Regions from separate parts of the Gracilibacillus sp. JCM 18966 genome, predicted to be linked through region 3. Evidence: riboswitches for the same ligand, from Rfam matches in the RefSeq annotation. Region 3 holds a riboswitch; each other region holds the start of a gene.

Region 1 (4,467 bases), 130 kb from region 3:
GACTACATTGATCTGCTACAAATGCCGCATGTCTGCCCCCTTCTATGACCGCAGGATTAATTGTAGTTGTTCCTTTTCTAAAGCCTGGATATTGTTTGGTTTCTGCCCACTCTTGCTCCAAATCTTGTAAGCTCGCAATAATTTTCATCATTTTTTCTATTGCACTTGCACCCTCGGATGTTTGTAAGATAGCTGCACGCATTCCGTCATGAAAAACTTCCTTGCTTTTTACAGTAATCCATCCAGTGATTACACCTCCTTGACCATGGATTTTTCGATCACTTCCATCGACAACTAGTGCAAAATCGGCAGTATAACCTTTTTCCAGACAGGATAATGTCCCTGCTTCTCCTACCTCTTCACCGATCACCGTTTGAATCTGTAAGTCTCCTTTTAATGAGATACCTTGCTCATTTAATAGTTTCATTGCGAACAAAGTAGCAGCAATTGCTCCCTTCATGTCGGAAACACCACGACCATAGACGAAGCCAGCCTTCTCTGTCAATTCAAATATCGGCACTGTCCAATCTGCTTTATCCCCAACATCAGCAACATCCACATGACCATTTATAATCAAGCTATTGTATGAACTACTTTCCTCACCTTTTTTCACTGCAACCATATTAGGATCCTGTGGAAAGACATCCCACCTCGTTGTATCAAATCCTTCCTTTTCTAGAAAATTGGCGATATAGGACTGAATTCCTTCTGTATTTCTAGCTGGTGGGCTAACAGTAGGAAAGCTAATCAATTTTGCTAATATTTCTTTTAACTCCTGCGCGTGTTCATCGACTAAATCAATCATAAGCTATTCCTCCTAATTTAGGCTTACTGGCCAATCTTCTCGTTTTTCTACCATATCCCAGAACATATATTCAAACTGACTTGTTCGAATGACAATCTCTTCTAGTCTAGTTAAATCCTCTTCTGATTTTCCTTTTGCCATTTTGTTCATTAAATGTTTGCAATTCTCTGCAAGCTCTGTAAATTCGGGAGATTGATACATCTTCACCCAGCTACTATAAAAATTTTCATCTAATGCTCCTGGCCATGTTGCTAGTGATTTACCGATAAAATTATAACTCCATTCACACGCAAGTACCGATGCGACGACATTCTCTATCCCTCCACGCTGAGATACATTTAGCATATAGCTAGTGTAGGCAGTAGTAATAGCGGAAGGTTCTGTGGACTCGAGATCCTCTCTGGTTATACCAAAATCAGCCGCATATTTTCTGTGTAAATCCATTTCAAGATCAAGCACACCGTGTAGTAGCTTGGCAAATATAGTCATCGTTTCTAAGTCTTCTGCCTTCGCACTCCCTAATGCGAATAGTCTCGAATAATCCATTAAATAGACATAATCCTGCTTTAACCAATGCTTAAACTTATCCTGCTCTAAAGTACCGTTTCCAAGGCCTTTCACAAAAGGATGCTCTAAGTAAGAGCTCCAAATTGGTTCCACCTTTTTCCAAAGATGATCCGTAAATAATTGATTCAATTTATTTCCTCCTCTTTATTTCCGACTAGGCGGTAACATCCCGTGACAAACCAAAAAACCCATCACCAATGTAAGGAGATGGGTTGAACATACATAGCCAATGATTCGTCTATGCACAAACTGCCAATTCCACTTCCCTACGCTAGTGTTAACTAGATCAGGTTCAAAGGGTCGATCAAATCTCTCAGCACCTACATGCTCCCCTAGTCGAATCTACTTATTTTTTTATTCCCTACCAGTATAAGACATCGATTATAGAATGACAAATTAATTGGAAATAAGGAGGTCACTTAGTCGTGTAGCACATCCTCGCTCTTTATCTTATCATGAATCACGAGCCTACCCTGTTCAGGACCTAACAGACTACACATGTCGATAATGTGATCTTGTCCTTCTCACTAACCTGGACATCTGCTTGCATTGTTGATTTATTCTTTACTAATCACAAGTAATCTCTGTATTCCTTATCATTCGCCAACTCTGTTTGTAGATAATAAAAATCTGTTGTTCATTATAAATGCTGAGTGTAAAGTCTTCGTAAATAACTAGTAAAGAATTATTTATTTTTACAAACTATGTAATAATTTTACTTTTTATTAATGACAATTTGTAAATTTACTAAATATAATCCGAAAGACCAGCAATTAATGCAACCAATTTAAATAGGAAAGAAGGAGATTTTGGGGTATATTACAATAAATCCAAATTTATCTATCTAAGTATTGTAAGTGGAACAAATGACTAATTTTCAAATTATCAATAAATATCATTGCTTTTCGAATAATTACATGCTATTATTTAAATATTTTGAAAATAAAAATAAAAGCTTAACATTTCATATAAATGAAACATTAATTGTTGCGGAGGTTATTATGTCATCACGAAACACAACAAGTATTATCACGATAGGATTTATGCTTTTCGCATTATTTTTTGGTGCGGGTAATTTAATTTTCCCACCATTATTAGGACAAGCTGCTGGAGAAAACCTATTTCTAGCAAACCTAGGCTTTCTATTTACAGGTGTCGGATTGCCGGTGCTCACCGTCCTAGCACTTGCTATTTCAGGAAAAGAGAGCTTACAGTCATTAGCAAGTCGGGTACACCCAATATATGGTCTTATTTTCACTGTCACTTTATATTTAACTATTGGTCCCTTTTTTGCTCTACCGAGAACCAATACCGTTGCATATGAAATGGGCATTGCGCCTTTTTTCGGTAACCAGACAAGTAATGTTGCCTTACTTATTTTTACGATCGTATTCTTTGGCTTCACACTATATTTTTCCTTACAATCGAAGAAACTAATCGATATAATCGGAAAAGTGTTAACTCCACTCCTATTAGTGGTAATTGCCTTATTAATTATAGTTTCCTTTCTAAATCCAATTGGAGAAATCCAACCACCGACAGATGCTTATATCTCGAACAGTTTTTTCACAGGCTTTCAAGAAGGCTATTTAACGATGGATTTGTTGGCTGCCTTTGTTTTTGGAATTATTATTATTAATGCGATGAAGGACATCGGTTATAGCACGAAAAAGCAGCTAATCATCTCGACATCGAAAGCTGCACTAATTGCAGCACTTCTTCTAGGTATTGTCTACTCTTCACTTGCATACCTTGGCGCAATTAGTGTCGAAGAAATCGGCTATATGGAGAATGGTGGTTCAATATTAGCTGCTGCCTCTGCTTTTTACTTTGGTTCGTATGGAAAAATCATTCTCGGAGTAATTGTCGTTGCAGCCTGTTTAACAACAAGTATTGGTCTAGTAACGTCTTGTGCATCCTATTTTCATCAAATCATACCTAAAATTTCCTATTCAATCTGGGCGATTATTTTTACAATACTCGGTGCCGTCATTTCTAACTTTGGACTTACGACCATTATTGAGTTCTCTGTTCCAGTTTTATCGATGCTTTATCCAATGGCAATGTGTTTGATGATCTTAACATTTCTCCATCCTCTCTTTAAAGGAAAAAAAGAAATATATCAAGCTAGTATATTATTTACCTTTATTGTTTCATTGTTCGATGGATTAAATGCTGCAGGGCTGAAAATTGTGGCAGTGAATGATTTATTTCAAACAATTCTCCCTCTATATAATCAAGGTCTAGGGTGGATAGCTCCAGCAATTGTTGGGGGCATAATAGGATATGGTTGTAGTGTGATCAAAAAAGACGTTTCTTAATGGACAAGAAGCTTCTCAATAGTTTTTTACTTATGAGAAGCTCCTTTCTTTTATTAATTTAAATTTCTCGCAATTTCGTCTTTAATGATTACTTCTGCAGTCTCTAGTTCCTCTATTTTCTCAGCAAATTGTGGTAAATACTCTTTATGAGCGAGCAATAATTCATCTAACACACGTTTTGCCGTTTCTCCACTAGGTATTAGAGGATTGATGATAAATGCTTGCAATAATACGCCATAATCACCTGTCACTGCTGCCTTTTCTACACAAAGTTCCATGCTTTTCATTAGCTGCAACCAGCCTTTTTCTGCCGGTTCAAAGGATCCAAAGGCGATTGGTCGTGCACCTGCAGCACCAATATAAGCAGATACTTCCACTACATCATCTGGGGCAAGATCAGGCACAGCTCCATTATTTTTCGTAGACACGACGATTTGTGTATTTTTATTTGCATAAATAGACGCAATGGTTTCACAAGCAGCATCTGAATAGTATGCCCCTCCACGTTTCGTCAACTGCTCCGGTTTATCATGTAGATTAGGATCTTTATACAATTCGAATAACTCTGCTTCTGTTTGTTTGACTTGTTGAGCCCTTGTTCCTATATTCGGATCATTGTATTCTCCTAGCATGTGATTTAACATCTCATCATAGCGGTAATAGTAACGGTGATAACCACATGGGATTAAATTCATTTGCTTTAATTGTTCTTTAAAGTAAGCAACGTCAAAGATATTTGCTGGAGTTCCGTTTTCTTCCTCATACAGCTTATCA
Region 2 (4,467 bases), 610 kb from region 3:
CATTTTTTATTAGGGGATAGCCATTTTTAATGGTGGTTAACTATGTAATAGTTATCTACTGGTTGGCACGATATACTGCTGAAATCAAAGTTTTTGCTGCGATTTTCATTGCTCGTTCATCAAAGTCAAACCTAGGATGGTGATGTGGTATAAATCCATCCTCTATTTGTGCGCCCGTAAAGAAAAATGCCCCAGGTTTACGTTCTAAATAATAAGCAAAATCCTCTCCTGTCATGCTTGGTTCAACCATTTCAGCTTTTTTAACCTCTGAAACCTGTTGGGCAGCTTCAATAATCCATGCTGCCTGTTCCTTATGATTCACGACAGGTGGATATCCTTTTTGGTAATCAAAATGATAGGAAACATCATAGCTATGACAAGTACCTTTGATGATCCTTTCCATTTCAGAGATGATGAACCGCTGTAGTTTTAAATCAAGCGTTCTTACAGTACCTTCAATGATTGCGGAATCTGGTATTACATTATAAGCATTCCCTGCATGAAAGGTACCGATGGATAGAACGGCTGTGGCTAATGGATCAAGCTTTCTACTAATAATTTGCTGAAGATTTGCGATTAATTGGGAACCTATCACGATAGGATCCTTGGTTTGATGTGGAATACCTCCATGACCACCGGTTCCATTAATTTTAATCGTAAACTTATCGGCAGCAGCCATAAAATTTCCAGGTGCTGTCTGCACAACTCCATATGGCGTATTTGTCCATAAGTGTGTTCCAAATACAAGCTCCACCTCATCTAATATTCCTGTATCAATCATTGGTTTTGCGCCTCCAGGTGCGACTTCCTCAGCATGCTGATGGATAAAAACAATTTTGCCAGGAATAACTTCTTTATATTGTTTAAATATTTTTGCAATGGTTAACAGTGTCGTAGTATGACCATCGTGGCCACAGGCGTGCATCACACCTTGACTTTTGGAACGATATTCCACCTTTTTTTCATCTTGGATGGGAAGTCCATCAAAATCTGCTCGCAATGCGATGGTCTTACCAGGTTTGCCTCCAGTTAGTGTAGCGACAACACCGTTTCCACCGACATTTGCTTGGTATGGTATTTCTAGTCTCTGATAGTGCTCTGCAATAAAGGCAGCGGTTTTGTATTCATAAAAGGAAAGCTCAGGGTATTGATGCAAATATCTTCGCATATTTACCATCTCATCATAATGTTGGTCTATTTCTATAAAAAGATTGTTTAGCATATATGCATCATCCTCTTACATTTTTTCTCATTATATCACAGTATTCTAGATGTGCATGGTGACTCAAGCTAAAAAAAATAACCCGAGCTTGTGAGCCCGGGCTAACATTAATCTATATAAAAAGGGGGGTATTTACATTTTAGAAAAGCATAAAGGCATCGCAAGAAGTCAGGTTTTTCCTAAAAGAAGCTTTTATCAGCTAGAAGTCTTTGCGTTTCTTCTTTATGTCCTGTTTCATCTGCGATCATATCGTCTAATTTAACGACAAGCTCTGTAAAACCTAATTCTTCTGCTTGTTGTTTCCTTTTTTCATAGCGTTCAATTGTCTCGGTTTCTGCTTTTAATGTTGCTTCAAGCATTGCTCTTACATCTGTTAATTGTTCTACTTTAGCTGGTGTCGTAGTTGGAGTCCCGCCTAATGTTTTGATCTTGTCTGACAAATATAGGGCATGTCCAATCTCATCATCAATCTCATCTTCAAAGAAAGGCTTTAATAAGGAGCGATACAACCCAGATACTACAGATGCATGATAGGTATACATAATAGTAGAAGCATATTCATTCGCTAAGTCTACATTTAATCCATCAATTAATTCTTGTAATTTTTTTTCATCTTGTGCCATGTTAGCTAACATCCTTTCACGTTTTAATCTTCCATTATATGTCTACCCTTAAATTTTAAAATTAAACATAAAAAAACTCCCTTATTGGCAAATCCGTGAATCTATGCTATTCTTTTCCTGTAAGCAACTAACTTCATAACGAACACTAGGGGAGCCTTTAAGGCTGAGACGGATTATTTCGGACCCTTTGAACCTGATCTGGTTAACACTAGCGTAGGGAAGTGGTAGAATAGCTTTGCATGTTTTTAGCATAATCAAGCCACTTGTCTTTATTAGATAAGTGGCTATTTACGTTTCAATTTAAGTTTTTCTTCCATTTCCCATTGCGTGTGACAAAGGAGTGAAAGATTTTGATCGAGAAACATCTGCACTTAATATCTAATGGGAATTTTTCTAACCAACATCTCCCTATCCTTAAAGAAATCCAACATGATATTGACTTTCTCCATATTAGAGAAAAAGAAAAAACTGCAAAACAATTAATGGATTCTATTAATTCATTAATAGGGATTGGGTTCCCTCTATCCAAAATCATCATAAATGATCGGATCGATGTAGCATACATGATGAAGTGCGCTGGGGTGCAGCTTGCTTACCATAGTGCTTGTGTATCTGCAGTAAAAAAACATTTTCCATCCATGTTATGTGGGAAATCTGTTCATTCCGTAAAAGAGGCAAAGCGAGCAGAAGAAGAAGGTGCAGATTTTTTGTTGTATGGACATATTTTTGCTAGTAATTCTAAACCTAACCAGGTTCCAAGAGGATTAATTGCACTTAATAGGTTAATAGACAGTGTTGCAATTCCAGTTTATGCAATCGGTGGAATAACTCCAGCTCTAGCACGGGATATACTGAAATGTAATGCGAGTGGCATTGCGATAATGTCTGGAATATGGGAGGCAGCTCAACCTCTTCAAGCTGTAAAGGCATACCGGAAAGTGTTGAAGGAAGCAAGGAGGGATAGGTATGAATAATTATGATCAAATCATTGTCGGTGCTGGTGTCATAGGTTGCTCAATTGCGTATCAATTAACGAAAAGGGGGTATAACGTTTTAGTATTGGAACAAAACAAAATAGGATGTGAGGCATCAAGTGCTGCTGCTGGAATGCTCGGAGCACAAGCGGAATTTTCAGAGGATTCTCCTTTGTTTCGATTTGCAAGAGAAAGTCGCTCCCTTTTTCCAGGGTTAGCAACAGAGCTAAAGGATCAAAGTGACGTGGATATCCATTATATGAACAATGGGATGTATAAGCTTGCCTTCCATGAAAAGGAATGGCAGCAATTAGAGGAAATCGCTCGTTTCCAAGTTGATGCAGGCGAAGAGGCATATATTTTAGGGCGTGATGAGGTAGTTAAGGAACTAAAAAATATTACCTCTCATTTTCTAACAGCATTATACTTACCGAATGACGGTCAGGTGTCAGCACCAGATTTAACAATAGCATTTGCTCTTGCTGCAAGAAACAATGGAGCAACAATAAAGGAATATACGGCTGTAACTAAACTTCTGATCAAAGATGGGCAAGTTCAAGGAGTAAGAGCAAATCAATGTTGTTATTATGCAGATCAAATAATATTGGCAACAGGAGTAGGCGGAAATCATTTGCTTCCTTTTTTAACAGATCCGTATATTATTTCACCTGTAAAAGGGGAGTGCTTATCGTTAATCACAGAAGAGCTGAAGGTAGAATCAACAATAGTTACCAATGGCTGTTATCTCGTTCCTAAGAGTAAGCAAAGAATCATCATTGGTGCGACTTCTATGCCTAACGATTGGGATAAAGAAGTGCGTGTTGAAGGAATTTATCAATTATTAACTCGTGCTCAAAAGATTTTGCCATGTTTGAAGAAGGCAAAAATGGAAGGCTTTTGGTCGGGATTACGACCACAATCAGCAGATGGCTTCCCTTTTCTAGGAGAAGTACCCGATATAGCAGGTTTATATATGGCAAATGCTCACTTTAGAAATGGTATTTTGCTTTCACCTATTACGGGTGAGTTTATGGCCGATTTAATAGAAGGAAAAGAAGTAAAGGCAGCATATAAGGAGAATTTTTCTCTTCATCGATTTCAAAAAGCATTTACATGAAGGTAGGTGAAATGATTGAAGCTTTTGGTCAATGGAAATGATTTAACAGTTAATAGCAGTGTGAATAGCATACAGCAATTGATCGAACATTTAGAGCTAAGGAACAAATCTTTGATTGTAGAACATAACCAGCAAATATTGAAAAAAGAGGACCATGAGAAGACTATCATAAACGATGGTGACAGAATCGAAATCGTTCATTTTGTAGGAGGAGGATGAGCAATGCTTACAATAGGAAAGTATCAATTTAACTCACGATTATTTTTAGGAACAGGTAAATTCTCGGATTTTGATGTGCAGAAAAAAGCGGTGGAGGTGTCCCAAACAGAAGTATTAACCTTCTCTGTTCGGAGAATGAATATTTTTGATCCAAACCAACCCAATTTTCTTGAAAAAATCGACCTTGAAAAATTTACTTTCTTGCCAAATACAGCAGGAGCAAGTAATGCAGAAGAGGCAGTTCGAATCGCTAAATTAGCTGATGCTTCAGGGTTATGTGATATGGTGAAAGTAGAGGTTATTGGATGCTCC
Region 3 (4,467 bases):
CATCACGAGCACAGGGTGCATCGCTCCTGTTGAAATCGGGAGCATGCCATGAATAAGAATAGTGAACAAGAAGATGAGGGCAACATATTTTTTCAATTCTAATCCCTCCATTTTTAAACCATTCTCATTATATGTTCATTATACGCTTCAGATGACAATTCGTAAAGCAAGTGAAAGATCGGAGTCTAATCAATTAGATAAGCTTCACCTTATAAAACATATTTGTTGCGACTAGCACCAATACCAAAGCCAATCATTACGATCGTTACAAGGATAATGGCCATAAGAGAATTATCCCAGCTTCCAGTAAGATCAAATAATAATCCAACGATAATTGGTCCTACAGAAGCTAAAAGGTATCCAAATGACTGGGCCATCCCTGATAACTCTGCAGCTTGTCTGGCATTTTTTGTCCGTAGACCTAGAAGTGCTAATGCTAAGCTAATACTAGAGCCTAACGTAAAACCGATAAGCGTGATCGAAATTGTTGTTAGGATGATGGATGAGTGAAATAGTAACCCAATATAGCCGATAACTCCTGCACTACCGAAACCAAGAACGAGACTTCTTTGATTCTTTAATTTACCAGCAATAATAGGGGTAAGAAAGGTTGCTGGAAGACTTATAAATTGCATATAGGCGACAAACCAACCGGCCGTTGATGGTAAAAATCCATCTGCGATCAGAATCTCAGAAAGCCATGAAATCGTCACATAAAATAAAAAGGATTGAAGCCCCATAAATATGGTAACCTGCCAAGCAATACCAGATTTGAGCATCTTTCTAGCACTAGGCTCATATAGTTTTAAATCCTTTTCAGCTGGGGTGTTCTTCATCACAAATAGCCAAATAGCTATTCCAATTATTGTTATAACACTCCAGCTTGCCAGGGACAACTTCCAGCCGAGATCTATACCAGATGTTAGTGGGACACTGAGACCAGATCCAGCTGCTGCAAATGTAGACATACAGGTTGTATATACTCCTGTCATGATACCAATTTTACTAGGAAAGCTCCCTTTTATGAGACTCGGAAGAATAACGTTAATGATCGCAATACCAACGCCAACCAACGTGGTTCCGAGATAGAGAAGAGCGATTGTTGCAATGGATCGGATCCAAATTCCACTCATTAAAATAATTAATCCAATCAGTAATGCACGCATATTTCCAATTCGATTTGCTAACCTTGGTGCAATTGGAGACATGAAGGCAAATGCCAGTAGTGGTAGACTAGTAATGAACCCTACGCTCCAGTTACTAAGGGATAAATCATCACGAATCATACCTATTATAGGTCCAACCGATGTAATGGCAGGACGTAAATTGAAGGAAAGTATAATAATTCCAATGATTAAAAGCACTGTCTTTTTTTTAGTTAACTGCATTGATTTTCACCTGTTTCATAAGTTTTAATATCAATTCACATACAAATTATGTTAATATAATAGAAGAACACCTTATCTATCTTCGTAATTCATAGATAGAAAAATGGTAAGCTAATACCCTATAAAGGATAGCACAAAAACTTTATAAAAAAAATTTCCTTAGTTCAGACGAAAGAAGGTTACCTATGGATAACAAATTTATATCAGAATTACTCTCATGGTTAAAAGCACTATTAATAGCAGTAGTTATTGTTCTAGTTTGTCGCCATTTTTTATTCACTCCATCTATTGTTAAGGGTGAGTCCATGATGCCTAATTTACAGGATGGGGATCGCATTATTTTAAGTAAGATAAGTGAAATAGAGCGATTTGACGAAATAGCTTTCGAAGCCCCGGACTCTGAAGATAATTATGTTAAAAGAGTAATTGGTATTCCAGGTGATAGTATCGAAATGAAAAATGACCATTTATTCATAAACGGCAAGGAATATAAAGAAGATTACTTGACAGCATACAAAGAAACGCTACCTGAAGGGGAAAGCTTAACGAATGATTTTACCCTCTATAATTTGACAGGTGAAGAAACAGTTCCTGATGGGAAATTCTTTGTGCTTGGAGATAATCGTCGTGTGAGCAAGGATAGTCGCTCCTTTGGATTCATTGATGAGGAATCCATTATTGGAGATGTGAAAATGAGAATCTGGCCACTCGATTCGATTGGGTGGATCAACTAGACATATATATCGCTTTCTTGACAGAATGGAACTCACATGTTTTATTAGAATTAATTGAATACAAAAATTCCACTAGGGGTGCCATCGGAATGGCTGAGATAAGAATAGTTCTTCTTGATCCCTTTGAACCTGAACTAGTTAAAGCTGGCGGAGGGAAGTGGAGTCGGTCAAAAGTGATAGATTGATGTAATAAATAACCGCTCCATTTATATAAGGGGCGGTTTTTTTATTTCCCTTCATTTCGTAAAAAGAGAGGAGAAAGGTTTATGTCCAATCAAATAGTAAGTGCAGTAACGATAGCCGGTACAGATCCTTCTGGTGGTGCAGGGATCCAAGCAGATCTAAAAACATTTCAGGAAAGAGAAGTCTATGGAATGAGTGTCATTACATCGGTTGTCGCACAAAACACTATGGGGGTAAAGGCAGTAGAGCATCTCCCCATTGATTTTATAGAAAAACAGTTTGATGCGGTATGGGAGGACATTACCCCACACGCCGTCAAGACTGGAATGATTGCTACCATTGAGATGATGGAGCTCATTGCAAAAAAACTTACAAACAGTAAAATCCCATTTGTTATTGATCCAGTGATGATTGCTAAAAGTGGTGATCCATTAATGGAAGAGAAGTCTCGCGAGGTTATTCGAGATATACTCCTACCACTTGCAACGGTTGTTACGCCAAACGTACCAGAAGCAGAGTTTCTAGTAGGTTTTTCCATCAACTCACAAAAGGACACTGAAAAAGCAGCCAAAGTGTTGGTCCATCAATTAGGGGCAAAAGCGGCTGTAGTGAAAGGTGGACATCTTGATGGCGATGCGAAGGATGTATTATATGATGGGGCTCAATTTGATTATTTCAGTACGAAAAGAATCGATACACCTCACACCCACGGAACAGGCTGTACGTTCTCAGCAGCCATTACGGCCGAGCTAGCTAAAGGTAAATCAATTAACGAAGCGGTGGGGCTTGGAAAAGAATTTATTACAGAGGCTATTCAACATTCTCTGTTACTGGGCAAAGGGAATGGCCCAACTAATCATTGGGGATATCGACTAAAAGGATTACCAAATAGAGGAGAAATGGAATAATGAAGCTAACACAGATTCAACTATTACAGGAAAAGCAACCATTAATTCATAATATTACCAACCAAGTAGTGATGAACTTTACAGCAAATGGCTTATATGCAATAGGTGCATCACCTGTTATGGCGCATGCTAAAGAAGAAATAGAGGAAATGGCTCAAATAGCGGATGCGGTCGTTTTAAATATTGGTACATTGACGCAAGATCAGGTGGATGCCATGATCCTTGCAGGTAAATCAGCTAATAAAGCGGGAGTGCCCGTCGTTTTAGATCCAGTAGGTGTAGGAGCAACTACATTTCGCACATCCTCTGCTTTAAGAATATTAGACAAAGTAGATGTAACGATTATAAGAGGAAATGCTGGTGAGGTTGCTAATTTAGCCGGTATGGAGGTAAAAGTGAAGGGGGTTGATGTGACGGGTGACCTTCAGAACGAAAATCTTGCAACACTTGCTGCTAAAAAATTTAATACAAATATTGCGATAACAGGGGAAGTGGATGTAGTGACAAATGGGCTATCAAGATATAGGATCACTAATGGTCATCCATTGCTAACAAAAGTCACAGGTACAGGCTGTCTATTATCCGCTGTGATTGGGGCATTTTTAGCAGTAGAGAAGGATGTCTTAACCGCAGCTACTACAGCCATCAGCTATTACGGGGTTGCTGCTGAAGAAGCTGCCCAACAGTCCAATTTGCCAGGCAGTTTTCAAATCAACTTCTTGGATCAACTGAATCATTTAAACATGGAGGCTTTTGAGAGAAAATCACGTATTTCAATGGGAACATTCGGGAGTGAACATTTTTGATGAAGCCGTCTATTTTGCAGGTTTATTTTATTTTAGGAACGAATAATACAGAACAAGATCCATTAGAGGTATTGGAGAAAGCCCTTCAAGGAGGAGTGAGCCTTTTCCAATTTCGAGAAAAAGGGAAAGGAGCACTCATCGGAGAGGAAAAGAAGCAGATGGCTTTGAAGATGAAAGGGCTTTGTCACCAGTACGATGTCCCATTTCTGATTAATGATGATATCGATCTCGCGCTAGAAATCGGGGCAGATGGTGTTCATATTGGGCAGGAGGATGAACCTTTTGTACAGGTGAAAAGCAGATGCCCGGATCATTGGATTATTGGTGTTTCTGCAACGAATGAAAAGGAAGCAATTAAAGCAAAAGAGGATGGAGCAGATTACATCGGAGTTGGCCCCATATATGGGACGAATACAAAGGAGGATGCAAAGCAGCCAATAGGAGAAGA
Region 4 (4,467 bases), 1.5 Mb from region 3:
GATAAAATCAATCACATGCTCGATTTTATGCTCAACAATGATCACGGTTTTGTCTCTAGCAACCCTTTGCATCGTTTCCCAAACCTGTGCCGTCCCTTCTAGATCAAGCATGGCAGTCGGTTCATCTAGAAATATTGTATTTGGCTGTAATGCTAGAATGCAAGCAATGGCAAGCCTTTGTTTCATACCACCAGATAACCTTTCTATTTTAATATGGACATCTTCTAGTTCTAATCCGACCTCTACTAGGTAACGATGTAATAATTCCTTCATTTGATCATGCGGTATCCCGAGATTTTCTAGCACAAAACCAAGCTCTTCATCGACATAAGGCATACAAAATTGAGAATCTGGATCTTGAAAGACAAAACCCCAGGAATTTGAGAGCTCTCGTGATGTATATTTAATGGGGATTTCCATCGATTTTGGTACCAACCCTGATAAAATTTTTAATAAAGTCGATTTTCCCGATCCTGAAGGACCAAGGATGAGTACTTTCTCCCCTTTTCGAATGGAGAGAGAGAAATCCTTAAATAAAAAGGATTCCTCTTCAGGAAATTTTACACGTAGTTTTTCGATAGCAATGGTACTCATTCTTTCACCTAATCTCCTCATCTAGCGCTTCGTAATGCTTGTTGGACAATGGTCGAACTAGTCTTGTTACACCCGTTTTTTCTAATGCCTTTACAAGGTAGTATGCAAAGATTCCTGTGATTACGATAGACCCCAATATTCTAGCAAAAACGAGCAAACTCAGATTCCATAAAGCTAATTCCGTGATATACCCATAATAAATATCGAGCCATAAAGAGCCGATTGCCGCACCAACTGCAGCTAAGCACATGACCAAAATATGATAGCTTCGGTAACGGAAAATAGCGAATATTATTTCACAACCAAGACCTTGAACGAGGCCGTATAATAATAATGAAATACCCCATTGACCACCAAATAAGAATTCTCCTTGTGCTGCAGCCAATTCTGCTAACAAAGCGACGCCAGGCTTACGAATAATTAAAAATGCAACGGTTGCCGCCATAAACCACATTCCGTACAGTAATTGATCGATATGTAAGCCTAAAACCGAAACCGCGCTATAGAGCGGTCCCCAGATTTTATATATGACACTGAAGACTAATGCAATAACAACTGTAACAAGAATATCGGTAAGTGTTAGCTTTTTAAACATATTTTCCCTCTTTTCTTCCTATTGATTGCCAGGATTCAAGTTGATAGGCCATCTCCCAGAACATAAGTTCATAACGACTACTTATGACAAAGTGCTGTTTCATTCTTTCTAGATCTGAATCTGTAACGGATAAAGCAATTTCATCTAACCGATTAATTTGTTCCTCCACTGACCGCTTGAACCACTCTCCGCCATAAGTAGAAATCCATTTTTGATAAACAGGATGATCTGGAGTACAATTCTTCAAAACCTCTCCAACCTCATAATAAAGCCAATAACACGGTAGAATAGCTGCAATCACATCCCCTAAATGCCCGTCATATGCTGCTCGATATAAATGAGAGGTGTAGGCATAAGCAGTTGGAGAAGGCTGAAATGCTTTGATCTCTTCCTCCGTAATCCCTAAAATCTCTGTAAATGATTCATGTAACGCATGTTCTGCTTCATAAGTGCTTTGGGCATGTGCGGCCATTCGGTTTGTCGTTTCAAAAGAATTTGCTTTAGCTGCACCGAGTGCTTGAACTTTTGCAAAATGGGATAAATAATAAGCATCCTGTAGGACATAGTACTTAAAGTTCTCTACCGGTAATGTTCCCTCTCCAATTCCTTGGACAAATGGATGCTGGAAGCTCTCCTGCCAAATAGGGTCTACTTCCTTTCTTAGTTTTTCTGAAAATTTCATTTTTCTTCTCCTCCCAGGAAACACAAAAACCACTATCCTACCAAATACGTAAGGATAGTGGTTATACCTGCAGAAAATAACGGATATCGTACCACTTCCCTACGCTGGTATAAACCAGATCAGGTTCTAAGGGTCTTAAAGTAAAACTTTAATCTCAGTCTTTAAAAGACACCCCTAGTGGAATGCGTTTTTATTTAATTCGTGTATAACTATATCAAATTTTTCCAGTTTGTCAAGCTATTCTTTAAATTTGTTTCATTAAGAGAGAATCCATTATTTTCTATTCATCTTTTAAACTTTTTATCTATTGCATCTATGGATAAACTTTGTTATAGTAGTAACCAACATTTAAAACAATTGAATAGTTTGAGAATAGAGGTGCAATGACCATTAGTATGTAATCGGAGGAGATGTCGCCTGTGATGATTACAGAAAGGGGGATTTGCCGAAGTGATTAGGAATGCATCATCTTAGTCACTGGTCCTTCATTTAAGAAATGTCGGGCTGTCATATAGTCGAAGAAGCTATATGGAGGGCTATCTCACGCATCATTATCAAATAACGGTGCAACAATGATACCCTTTCATTGTTGCATTTTTTGCTGTCTAACCTGATAGTAATTAGGCGAAAACTTAATGATCTGTTATTAGTTTTCCAAAAAGGTTTGATGATGGGATAAGCTCTATTCATTTTACGTAGCGAAATTGTTTTAAAAATATGAATAGAGGTGAAGGCTAAAATGAATTTTGGACGTGTCGTAACAGCAATGGTCACACCATTTGATCAAAACGGACAAATTGATTTTAACAAAGCAGAACATTTAATTAATTATTTAATTAGTAATGGAACAGAAGGATTAGTAGTCGCTGGTACTACAGGAGAATCACCAACATTATCCAAAGACGAAATTCTTTCTCTCCTTCAATTTACTGTAAAAGTTGTGAATAAACGGATTCCTGTTATAGCAGGTACTGGTTCGAATAATACACAAGCATCCATCGAGTTAACAAAACAAGCCGAAATGCTAGGTGTCGATGCCGTAATGCTTGTTACTCCGTATTACAACAAGCCATCACAGGCTGGGATGTATGCACACTTTGAAGCTATCGCTAAAGCAACTACCTTACCAGTTATGTTATATAACATTCCAGGACGTTCGAGTGTGAATCTATTACCTGAAACTATTATTGAATTAGCCAAAATCAAAAACATAGTAGCTGTAAAAGAAGCTAGTGGTGATTTAGATGCCATGACGAGAATCATTCATGAAACATCTGAAGATTTTTCTCTTTATAGTGGAGATGATAGTCTAACACTACCAATGCTTGCAATAGGTGGAAGAGGAATTATCTCGGTTTCCTCCCATATTATTGGGAATGAAATGAAGGAGATGATTACACAATATCAAACAGGGAACCCGAAGAAGGCAGCACGTCTACATCAAGAGCTATTACCGATCATGAAAGCATTGTTTAAAGCACCAAATCCCGTACCCGTTAAATCAGCATTAGCCATGCTTGGAATGGATGTTGGCTCCGTAAGACTTCCACTCATACCTTTAGACGAAGAAGAATTGAATACATTACATCAGGATTTACATTATCTGCAAAAGAATTATTTTGTAGGATAAAGGATCTATTGGACATAAAAATACTCCCCTCAAGTAACAGATTTTTTATTTTTAACCTGTCTACTTAAAGGGGAGCATATCATTCATGATTGTGGCTTTTTCGTTTGATTTATTTTTCGATGTAATTGTTTTATCACTTCTGCTAACAAGATTGTTCTAGGTAAGAATGAATCTATTTCTAAATATTCATCCTCACGGTGTGCATTTCCACCCACTGGTCCCAATCCATCAACCGTTGGTATTCCGATCGCCGCAGTAAAAGAAGCATCTGAACCACCACCAGTTTCGGTGTCTGTTATCTTTATGTGAAGCTCATCCCCTACCTTGCGGATAATACGAAGAAGACTTTCGGTTTTCGCCGTTTTCTCCATTGGAGGACGGTTAATCTCCCCTTCTAATCGTACCTTTGTTCCTTCAATATCTGCATGAGAGGTAATGTCTTCTATCTTCTGCTCAATTTGATCCGCTTGCTCCTGTTTTCGAAATCTTACATCAATCTCCGCAGAAGCATGGTCAGATATAGTATTAACAGAGCTACCTCCTTCAATGATCCCGACATTGACATGAATACCTTTCTCTTCATCGGTAATATCATGTAATTGAATAATTTTATGAGCAAGCTCCTCTATCGCACTTCTCCCTTTTTCTGGTTCGATACCAGAATGAGCTGCCTTCCCAAATACCTCCAATGTATAATGAGCCTTCCCTCTTCTAGCTGACACAATAGCACCATTTTTTCGAGCTGGCTCCATCACTAAAGCAAATTTTTTATCCTTGGCATGGGATTCAATCAACGATTTCGAAGTAACTGAACCAATTTCTTCATCACTAGTTAATAATATTTCTACATCATAGAAGGCCTTACTTTTTATTTCCTTCAAAGCTTTCATTGCAAAATAGACAGCAACGAGACTTGCTTTCATGTCAATAACACCAGGTCCATATGCACGGTTGTCTTTCACTAGA

Evidence for each region. Region 3 has a riboswitch for thiamine pyrophosphate ahead of thiD (bifunctional hydroxymethylpyrimidine kinase/phosphomethylpyrimidine kinase). Riboswitches for the same ligand answer to the same signal wherever they lie in the genome.
Region 1: another riboswitch for thiamine pyrophosphate. It lies ahead of tenA (thiaminase II); the one in region 3 lies ahead of thiD (bifunctional hydroxymethylpyrimidine kinase/phosphomethylpyrimidine kinase).
Region 2: another riboswitch for thiamine pyrophosphate. It lies ahead of ACZ5N5_RS11450 (thiamine phosphate synthase); the one in region 3 lies ahead of thiD (bifunctional hydroxymethylpyrimidine kinase/phosphomethylpyrimidine kinase).
Region 4: another riboswitch for thiamine pyrophosphate. It lies ahead of tenA (thiaminase II); the one in region 3 lies ahead of thiD (bifunctional hydroxymethylpyrimidine kinase/phosphomethylpyrimidine kinase).

The regions. Positions count from the first base shown of each region.
Region 1 covers NZ_AP043883.1:1,913,587-1,918,053, reverse strand. Annotated here, with positions in the region: gene ACZ5N5_RS09225 (acetylornithine deacetylase) at 1-805, opposite strand, end outside; gene tenA (thiaminase II) at 818-1,501, opposite strand; TPP riboswitch at 1,619-1,716, opposite strand; gene brnQ (branched-chain amino acid transport system II carrier protein) at 2,374-3,693, shown strand; gene ACZ5N5_RS09210 (6-phospho-beta-glucosidase) at 3,747-4,467, opposite strand, start outside.
Region 2 covers NZ_AP043883.1:2,396,276-2,400,742, forward strand. Annotated here, with positions in the region: gene ACZ5N5_RS11440 (amidohydrolase) at 56-1,222, opposite strand; gene ACZ5N5_RS11445 (ferritin-like domain-containing protein) at 1,402-1,845, opposite strand; TPP riboswitch at 1,983-2,082, shown strand; gene ACZ5N5_RS11450 (thiamine phosphate synthase) at 2,196-2,819, shown strand; gene thiO (glycine oxidase ThiO) at 2,812-3,936, shown strand; gene thiS (sulfur carrier protein ThiS) at 3,952-4,155, shown strand; gene ACZ5N5_RS11465 (thiazole synthase) at 4,159-4,467, shown strand, end outside.
Region 3 covers NZ_AP043883.1:1,785,268-1,789,734, forward strand. Annotated here, with positions in the region: gene ACZ5N5_RS08525 (hypothetical protein) at 1-96, opposite strand, end outside; gene ACZ5N5_RS08530 (CynX/NimT family MFS transporter) at 210-1,388, opposite strand; gene lepB (signal peptidase I) at 1,574-2,122, shown strand; TPP riboswitch at 2,187-2,295, shown strand; gene thiD (bifunctional hydroxymethylpyrimidine kinase/phosphomethylpyrimidine kinase) at 2,389-3,213, shown strand; gene thiM (hydroxyethylthiazole kinase) at 3,213-4,019, shown strand; gene thiE (thiamine phosphate synthase) at 4,019-4,467, shown strand, end outside.
Region 4 covers NZ_AP043883.1:3,271,379-3,275,845, forward strand. Annotated here, with positions in the region: gene ACZ5N5_RS15895 (ABC transporter ATP-binding protein) at 1-594, opposite strand, end outside; gene ACZ5N5_RS15900 (ECF transporter S component) at 599-1,189, opposite strand; gene tenA (thiaminase II) at 1,182-1,871, opposite strand; TPP riboswitch at 1,951-2,057, opposite strand; lysine riboswitch at 2,237-2,418, shown strand; gene dapA (4-hydroxy-tetrahydrodipicolinate synthase) at 2,611-3,501, shown strand; gene ACZ5N5_RS15915 (M20 family metallopeptidase) at 3,585-4,467, opposite strand, start outside.